DNA from 2 places in the Brucella sp. NBRC 12953 genome. Region 2 is predicted to be linked to the other one. Evidence: predicted binding sites of a transcription regulator. Region 2 holds the regulator's gene; the other holds the start of a gene.

Region 1 (4,480 bases), on a different contig from region 2:
GTTGCCAACCGAGGCTGGACGAACGCTGATTGAACGGCTGGGCCCGGCTTTCGCCGAGATCGGTTCAGCGCTTGACCAGGTGACACGTTATCGCGATCGTGCTGCAGGATCTTTGAAGCTCAATGTTCCAGCCAGTGCAGCCCGGCTTGTGTTGCCGCATATCGTGCCAGCGTTTCTTGTGGCCTATCCGGATATCCGTCTGGAGATCGTGACCGATGAGAGCTTTGTCGACATCATCGAAAGCGGGTGCGACGCGGGGATACGCTATGATGAGCGTCTGGAGCAGGACATGATTGCCGTGCCAATCGGCCCGCGCGAGCAACGCTTTGCGCTTGCGGCTTCACCCACCTATCTGGCCGCGCGCGGCACGCCGAAAATGCCGCAGGATCTGCTGGTCCATGATTGCATTCGCGGTCGTTTTGCGGGGCGTGCGATCCCGGCTTGGGAATTTGAACGCAATGGAGATGTGGTGTTTATCGAGCCCTCAGGCCCCCTTCTTGTGCAGTCCGGTGGGGCAACCGATCTGGGGATCGCGGCGGCGAAGGCGGGGCTTGGCATTCTGTATCTGTTTGAAGACTGGTTGAGACCGGATTTTCACAGCGGCGCGCTTTCGCCGATCATGGAAGACTGGTGGTTGCGCTTTTCGGGTCCCTTTCTCTATTATCCGGGGCGGCGTCTGGTGCCGTCGCCGCTGCGCGCCTTCATTGATTTCGTGCGCGCCATGCCTCAAGCCGGGTCATAGCGGATCACCGGAGGCTGACAGAGGTTCGAAAAAGCTTGAACTCCGCGGATACCACATCGAGGCGTGTGCTTATAACAACGAGCCTTGTCGGGGTGCGATGATTTCTGGTCGCTGCAATTGCCCACGTCTGATCAGTTCCGTTCTGGCGCTGAAGCGGATATCGGCGTCGCGGTCCTGTAGAAATGCGTTGAGGCTCTCCGTGCTTATCCGGTCCCAGCCCTTGCCACGATCCGGACCCGAGGGGACGCGCGGCAGAAGCCCGGGTTCAGCGCTCCATGCGAGCAGCTGTTGCAGCGATGCGGCGTTCAGCATGTCGCGCAGATGATGGGCGGTCACATAGGCATCGGGCAGGGCGCGATGAGCGGGCAATCCGAGCGCGTGCACCAGACCTTCTGGCATCCGCTGATAGCGCAGCATCTGATTGGAAAAACGCGGCAGTTCAGGCCACAGCCGCAGCGCGCATTTCCAGGTGCATATCCAGGGAAGGCCGCCGGTCAGCCGCGGCGTGCAATAGCGCTGTTCGAAAGCGGCGCGATGGGCTGCGAGAGCGGCGACACCCGCATTGCGCAGGATCAGCGGTGCGAGTTCTTTCCAGTGCGGGGCATTGGCGACCTGCGCGTCCAGAATATGATGCACGGCCATTGTCTCAGCCGATATGGCACGGCCCGGATTGACGAAACGAGCGCCGCGTTGTTCCGTCAACGCCCAGCGACCATCCGCGTTCAGCGCCACATCCTGCCAACCGATCTCGCAGACATCATTGCTGCCGTTTCCGGCGGTCTCCAGATCAATGACACGGATGCGTTCTGATGCGCGCGCCGCGCCTGTTTGCTTGTTCGCCGTCATAAATCAAAACCGAGCTGCGACTGCTGGTCTTCAAGGCCGTCGGTGACAAGCGAGGAGAGGGTGACACCGAGCAATCTGATCGCCCGCTGGAACGGATAGACGCTGGCAAGTAGAGCGGTTGCGGCCGCCATGATTTCCTGACAGCTGGTGAAGGGACGCGCGGCGGTCCTGCTGCGCGTTGCTTGTGTGAAATCGGAATATTTTATTTTCACGGTGATGGTCTTGCCGCTGATGCCTTTCGCCTGGCACGCCTTCCAGACCTTTTCGGTCAAGGGCTTGAGCAGGTCGAGGGCAGGAACGAGATCCTCGACATCCTGGAAAAAGGTATCTTCGACGCCAAGCGATTTCCGCGGCCGATCGGGACGGACCTGCCGCGCGTCATATCCGCGTGCGATTCCATGAAAATAGGGTCCGGATTTGCCAAAATGCTGGGTCAGGAATTGCAGCGATTGCGCCCTGAGGTCGGCACCGGTCCTGATCCCCAGCCCCAACATCTTTTCGGCGGTCGCCGGCCCGACACCGTGGAATTTCTTGACGGCAAGGCTTGCGACGAATGCCGGTCCCTGTTTTGGGGAGATCACCGCCTGACCGTTCGGCTTGTTGAGGTCCGATGCCATCTTCGCCAGAAACTTGTTGTAGGATATGCCTGCTGAAGCATTGAGGCCGGTCACTTGCTTGATCTTGGCACGGATTTCGGCAGCGATATGGGTTGCGATCGGCATATTCTTCAAATTCTCGGTCACGTCGAGATAGGCTTCGTCCAGCGACAAGGGTTCTATCAATGGCGTGTACTGAGCGAAAATTTCCCTGATCTGCTGCGAGACCGCGCGATAGACCTCGAAACGCGGCTTCACGAAGATCAGCTCCGGACATTTGCGCGCCGCGGTCACAGAGGGCATGGCGGAATGAACGCCGAAGCTGCGCGCTTCATAGCTGGCGGCAGCCACGACACCGCGGGCTGCTGCGCCCCCGACGGCGAGAGGTTTGCCGCGCAGCTGCGGATTGTCGCGTTGTTCGACCGATGCATAAAAGGCATCCATGTCCACATGGATGATCTTGCGCAGCGGTGTGGGGTCGATTGCATTCATGAAAAACCGGATCGTGTCGCCTCGAACAAATAAGGAACATAGCAGAGATCCTGCGATGATGAAAGCGCGTTGCCGACAGAGACGCTCGGCACTCATGATACAGCAATCATCGCGGCATGGGTCACGGGCCCCGGCTTTGTGGAAAACTCAACAGGCAACTCTGGCGGGTCGTCTCGCAGTCGGTCTACCCAAATCAAACGCGCTGATGGTTGTGTGCGGCACTGAAATAGCCTAGATCTGATCCCATGGAAATTTTTGCATCGGGTGAGCAACGGTTCGACGCGCGGCAGTCGTGCCGTATTTTTGTGTTACTGCCTGCATGCTGACCGTATCGATCGCGCTGTTTACAGTGATGCTCTGTGGCCCCTTTGCCTATCTGGCAGTGAAGTTACCGATGCCGATACCCTACAAGCTGCTCTATCTTGTGGCGATCGGCGGCGTCGCCATTCTGACCTTCCTGCTCGGACGCGAGCTTGCTTGATGGTGTCTGTTGACGCTGCCGCTCCGCGGTTAAGATCGGCAACGGTCAGCAACGCGGCAGGCGATCACGCAACGATGATGCATGCGCTGCGGGTCCAGCGCTTGCCGGTCAGGCCGGGGGCAGCCGCGGCAGAGTTGGAGCCGACTTATGCCCTGCGCGGTAAATTCCTGCAGTAAAGCGACAGTACGATCAGGCTCACGCCCAGCCATTGGAAAACGTGGGAAACATCCTGAAACATCAAAATGAGGGTAAAGACGGCGGCCGGCACGATTTGCGACATTTCGCGATAGGTATTGTAGATTGGCACCATCTGCAGCCGGTCGCGTCGTCTGACCGAACGCAGGAAAGGCGCATTGCCCGCGCTATCGATTCCACTGGCCGTCAGAGCGGCTGCCATCAGGGCGATCATTGCCCATGGCAAGGACCATTCGGCGATCAGACCGGTGGCAGCGGTGGCGATACCGCAGGTGGCATAGGCGATGGTCAGATGGCGGCGCAGACCGATACTGCGCATCCACATGCCCCAGAGGGGACTGAGCAGCAGCAATCCTGAGGCGATACCGGTGATCGCGCCGGTATAGCTGGCGTCATAGCCTGCTGTGATGACAAGGATGGGCGTATAGACAAAGAACACCTGCCACCAGGAAGCCCTTCCGATTGCCAGGATCCAGGCGAGGCGCAGCCGCGGCTGGCGCAGAAACTGCCGGATTGCGTGTTCGGACCGTTGTTGTGCCGGGCCTGCGGGCAAAGCTTCGCGGACGCCGTCGACCAGAACAATCAGCACCACGGGTGCGAGAATGGCACAGGCGGCGCTGATGAGAAAGGGAGACCATGTAAAACCGTAGCGCAGCAGCGTCATTCCGATGACCGGACCGCTGCCATAGGCAACGCCTGCCATCAGCATGCGCCGCGGTTCGAAGCGCGCCAGATCGCGTCTTGGGATCATATGCAGCGCGTAGACATTGCAGACGGTTTCAAACAGCTGCACCATCAGCAGATAGGCTGACAGGCCGGCGAGCATGGAGACACTGTCGGATCGCAGGAACAGCATGGCCGACGACACGCCCATTGCGCTTCCAGCGAGCGTCAGCCGCCAGGGGCCGATCGCTTTGAGGATCGCGGGCAGCAACATGCTGAACGCCAGCCCGCCCAGGCTGGCGATAAAATAGATGCCACTGACCAGGCTGGCATTGTCGAAATGACGGAAGGCCAGGGTTGGAATGACCACAATCACCGCCGTGCGCGCCAGAACGGCGACGGCATAAAACAGCGGGATCCCCCATGCCGCGGAGGCATTGGAGGAGGCTGGCTGTTCAGGCGGGT
Region 2 (4,480 bases):
CGCGAACTTCTGACCGGCAAGGTGTAAGCCATGACAGCCAAACTCACCCATATCGACCAGACTGGCGCCGCCCATATGGTCGATGTCGGCGATAAGGCTGAGACTGAACGCCAGGCAACGGCTGAAGGTGCAGTCAAAATGAAGCCAGAAACTCTGGCCCTCATTCTGGAAGGCAATGCCGCAAAAGGCGACGTTATCGGTGCTGCCCGTCTGGCGGGCATTATGGCCGCGAAGAAGACTGCCGATCTCATTCCGCTTTGCCACCCTTTAATGTTAACAAAGGTCTCGGTGGACATCGAGACCGACCATACGCTCCCCGGCCTTCGCGTCTCTGCGACTGCGAAGCTGAAAGGCCGCACGGGAGTTGAGATGGAAGCGCTGACTGCCGTATCAGTCACCTGCCTGACAATCTATGACATGGCGAAGGCCGTTGATCGCCACATGGAAATTACCGATATTCGCGTTTCCGCAAAAAGTGGTGGCAAATCGGGCGACTGGAAAGCCTGATTTTCAAACGAACTTGCGGCAAATCAATTCATGGCCGCAGTTAATCTGCTTTAAGCAGCGAAGCATTTCCGGCATGAGCATTTAGCAGCCTGTGTGAGATAATGCGCAGAACAAGCGAAATAACGAGATTATTTTCTACGAGAGGAAGCCAATGTCCCTTCTCCCGGTCGATGAAGCCCTTGCACGTATCCTGAGCTCGGCAGAGCCACACGGTTCTGAGCAGGTTCCTTTGACTTCAGCCGGTGGACGCGTCGTTGCTGAACCTGTGAAAGCTCACCTTCTGCAACCTCCCTTTGATTGCTCTGCTATGGATGGCTATGCGCTGATCGCACCTGAAAACATCAGCTATCCGCTTGAACTGACGGTAATTGGCGAATCAGCAGCCGGTAAGCGTTTCGATGGGCAGCTGGGCGAAGGTCAGGCGGTCCGCATTTTCACCGGCGCACCAATGCCAGCAGGTGCAGATAGCATCGTTATTCAGGAAGACACGGAGCGCTTCGGCGACAAGCTGACGATCCGGCAAGGCCTCGATAAAGGTCGGCACATTCGTCGGGCGGGTCTCGATTTCGCACCCGCCGATGTTGTTCTTCCGGTTGGCAAGGCACTCGACGCCCCGGCACTTTCCCTTGCTGCGGCCAGTGGCAACGCAGCCATCTCCGTTTTCAAACAGCCCCGCATTGCAATACTCGCGACTGGAGACGAGCTCGTCCCGCCCGGTACAGTTCCCGGCCCGGACCAGATTGTCGCCTCCAACAGCGTCGGCATCGCCGAAATCGTTCGCCGCGCAGGCGGCAGGCCTGAAGATATGGGCATTATTATCGACGACCCTGCGAAGATCGAATCCGCAATTAGTGCCGTTCTCGAAGATGGCATCGATGTTCTTGTGACGATTGGCGGCGCGTCGGTTGGAGATCGCGATTACGTTCACGGGGCTTTACAGAATTGTGGTGTCGATCTCGACTTCTGGAAGATCGCGATGCGCCCGGGTAAACCGCTGATGTATGGTCGCAAGACAGTTTCGGGTAAAACCGTGCATGTCATCGGTCTGCCGGGTAATCCGGTTTCAAGCCTTGTCTGCAGTCTCGTATTTCTGCGCCCATTGGTGGCAAAGCTATCGGGCACTGACTTAACTGCAGATATTCGTCCCGCGAAATTTGGTCAGCCAATGAATGCAAACGATCATCGTAGGGACTTTGTTCGTGCGACGGTCGAAAAGGCAATCGACGGCACATTGATTGTAAAGCCATTTCCAGTTCAGGATTCTTCAATGCTTTCTGCTCTTGTGCGTTCCAATGCACTACTGATCAGAGAAGAAAATGCGCCAGCTGCAGCGCTTGGAGATGCTTGCACAATATTGATGCTGTAACGAACGGCATCAATTCCCGCCCTCATTAATCATTTTAAAACCATTGCAGAACAAGACTGGAACATATAGTGTTCGTTCTGGTTTTGTTTTTATTTGATTCTGGTTTGGAGGGTGTAGCGCATGTTGACCCGTAAGCAGCACGAGCTTCTGCTGTTCATTCATGAACGTCTTAAAGAGACGGGCATCCCTCCGTCTTTTGACGAGATGAAAGAGGCTCTCGATCTAGCCTCGAAATCGGGCATTCATCGCCTCATCACGGCCTTGGAAGAACGTGGCTTTATCCGCAGACTTCCTAACAGAGCACGCGCTCTGGAAGTCCTGCGGTTGCCAGATTCGATAGCACCGGGCTTGAACTCGCAGAAGAAGTTCGCTCCGAGCGTCATCGAAGGAAGCCTTGGTAAAGCTCCCCCTCCTCCACCGGCACGCCCTGCTCCGGTCATGGCGGACAATGATTCCTCAACAATGGTTTCTGTGCCTATGATGGGACGCATCGCTGCCGGTGTGCCGATCTCGGCAATCCAGAATCAGACACACTCACTGAGCCTTCCTCCGGAAATGCTGGGTGCCGGTGAACACTACGCTTTGGAAGTCAAAGGCGATTCGATGATCGACGCCGGTATTTTTGACGGCGATACAGTCATCATTAAACGCGGTGATACAGCCAATCCGGGTGAAATTGTCGTCGCACTGGTGGACGACGAAGAAGCGACATTGAAGCGTTTTCGCCGCAAAGGCGCTTCCATCGCGCTGGAAGCAGCAAACCCGGCTTACGAAACCCGCATCTTCGGACCTGACCGCGTGCGCGTTCAGGGCAAGCTTATCGGTCTGATCCGACGCTATTAAATCTTACACATAACCGCTGCACTTCCGTGAGATATGTGGCGGTTAATGTTCATAGTATTTCCGGCAAAAGTGCGAAGCGTCTCCGCAGGGAAATCGGTTCGCCGGACTGATTTCTTTTCCTGCTGCGATGCGTCGGATAATGCGTAAAAACAATCAGTTATAGCGGTTCCAACGATTCATTCTTAGCTGGAACGGCTGTAAGTCTGCCAGAAAACCATGAACTAGAGCGGTTCTGACTTATCTTTAAAAGCTGGAGCCGCTTCGAGCTTAGAGTTCTTTTCAGAGCCAGCCTTCTTTTGATATTCGCGCTCAGCTAGCCCCCGCGCTGCTCGCGAATAAAGACGATGAAGGTGCCAAGGCCTCGCTGGCGCATCAATGGCAAAGCTCAAATGATCTGCATAGCCGGCTAATTTACGAGATTTTGCGGGTTCGAATCGGTAGATTTTATCTTCGTTGTCGACTTCGTGGACAGCCGAAACTGTTGCAGCTTCGCCTTTCGAGGACTCCTTCTTCTGCCCCAGCCTTAGTTCAAGCGTTCCCTTTAAGGCAAGCTCTTTTCGATCCACCACAAGCACATCAGGGCGCTCGCAGCTCAGATTTTTGCCTGCTATCGCGAGAACGACGATATCGCCAATATTGCAGGCGATGTCCTTCATCTCTTCCTGCGCGGTATAAGCAAACATCCGCCCGTCCTGCAAAGGGATCGTACACAGTCCCTCTTCGCAGACAAACGCATCAGTGGCGGATACCAGCTTCTGCTTTTTTACAATCTGCGGCGGAATAAACGTTTCGATCAAATAGGCTGTCTGCCAGTTTTGACCTGTGAATTTTGGCGGCCTGCTGCGATTGGCTGCGAAATTGCCATCAGGTAGGCGCACGGCCACAAATTTTGCATCCTCGCTAACGAGAATGTCTGGCAATGGCGGTCGTATAAAAACGACAAGCCCGGCAATGACAAAGGGTAAAGCCAGCCATCGCAACCGGGTCGTGGAAACAACCGCGATAACAAGCGCTACGGTCCAGAGGATAAGCGTGCTTGCAGGCATGACGCCCGGATTGCCGTCAGGAGAAAAGCTAGCGACCAAACTTGCAATATGCCTGACCAATAGGACACCAAATCCCATGATCTGTAATGGCAGCCAGTCAAGCTGCAATGGCATCAACACCAAGCTCAGCACTGCAAAGGGCATCACAAGGATCGAGATAACCGGCAGGGCCAATACGTTTCCGACGAGGCCTAAGGGTGCGGTGTTGTTGAAATGATAGGCGGCGAATATTCCGCTCGCTATACCGGCAACAATCGATGTTGCTCCTGTCGCCACCGCAGGAACGAGCATTTTTGATACAAATCCGCGTGGATTAGAACGTCGATTTTCATTGGCCGTTTGATTGCGTGCTTTCCTGTCGCTCCACCATGCAAATGCAGCAATCAATCCCGGAGTCGCTGAAAAAGACATCTGAAAACTCGGCCCCAGAATTTCATGCGGAGAAATTGCAATCATCGCGACAGACGCAATCGCAAGATTGCGCATACTGATGGCAGCACGGTCAGCCAGCAATGCGCAGAGCATCACGACAATCATGACGTAACTGCGCTGTGCTGCAACATCCGCACCCGACATGGCGAGATAAAATGTGCAGCTTAGAAGCGAGAGAAAAGCCGCAAACTTTTTGACCGGATATCGGGCGCTAAACCCCGGCATCAGAGCAAACAGCGACCTCAGCGACATCATCACAACGCCAGCGGCCAGCACCATATGCAGG

Evidence for each region. Region 2 encodes LexA, which represses DNA repair genes until DNA is damaged. Its sites were predicted from a motif close to TGTTCNNNNTGTGTTCNG; they were not measured.
Region 1: a site for LexA is predicted at 2,698-2,715, ahead of dinB (DNA polymerase IV). Genes of this name have one in related genera too.

Annotation. Positions count from the first base shown of each region.
Region 1 covers NZ_BAABSV010000014.1:3,242-7,721, forward strand. The annotation lists gene ABWV94_RS22290 (LysR family transcriptional regulator) at 1-742, shown strand, start outside; gene ABWV94_RS22295 (DNA polymerase III subunit epsilon) at 812-1,588, opposite strand; gene dinB (DNA polymerase IV) at 1,585-2,676, opposite strand; gene ABWV94_RS22305 (hypothetical protein) at 2,996-3,157, shown strand; gene ABWV94_RS22310 (MFS transporter) at 3,303-4,480, opposite strand, start outside; gene lhpI (bifunctional Delta(1)-pyrroline-2-carboxylate/Delta(1)-piperideine-2-carboxylate reductase) at 4,471-4,480, opposite strand, start outside.
Region 2 covers NZ_BAABSV010000001.1:709,862-714,341, forward strand. The annotation lists gene trpC (indole-3-glycerol phosphate synthase TrpC) at 1-27, shown strand, start outside; gene moaC (cyclic pyranopterin monophosphate synthase MoaC) at 31-507, shown strand; gene ABWV94_RS03455 (molybdopterin molybdotransferase MoeA) at 659-1,873, shown strand; gene lexA (transcriptional repressor LexA) at 1,994-2,716, shown strand; gene ABWV94_RS03465 (ComEC/Rec2 family competence protein) at 2,938-4,480, opposite strand, start outside.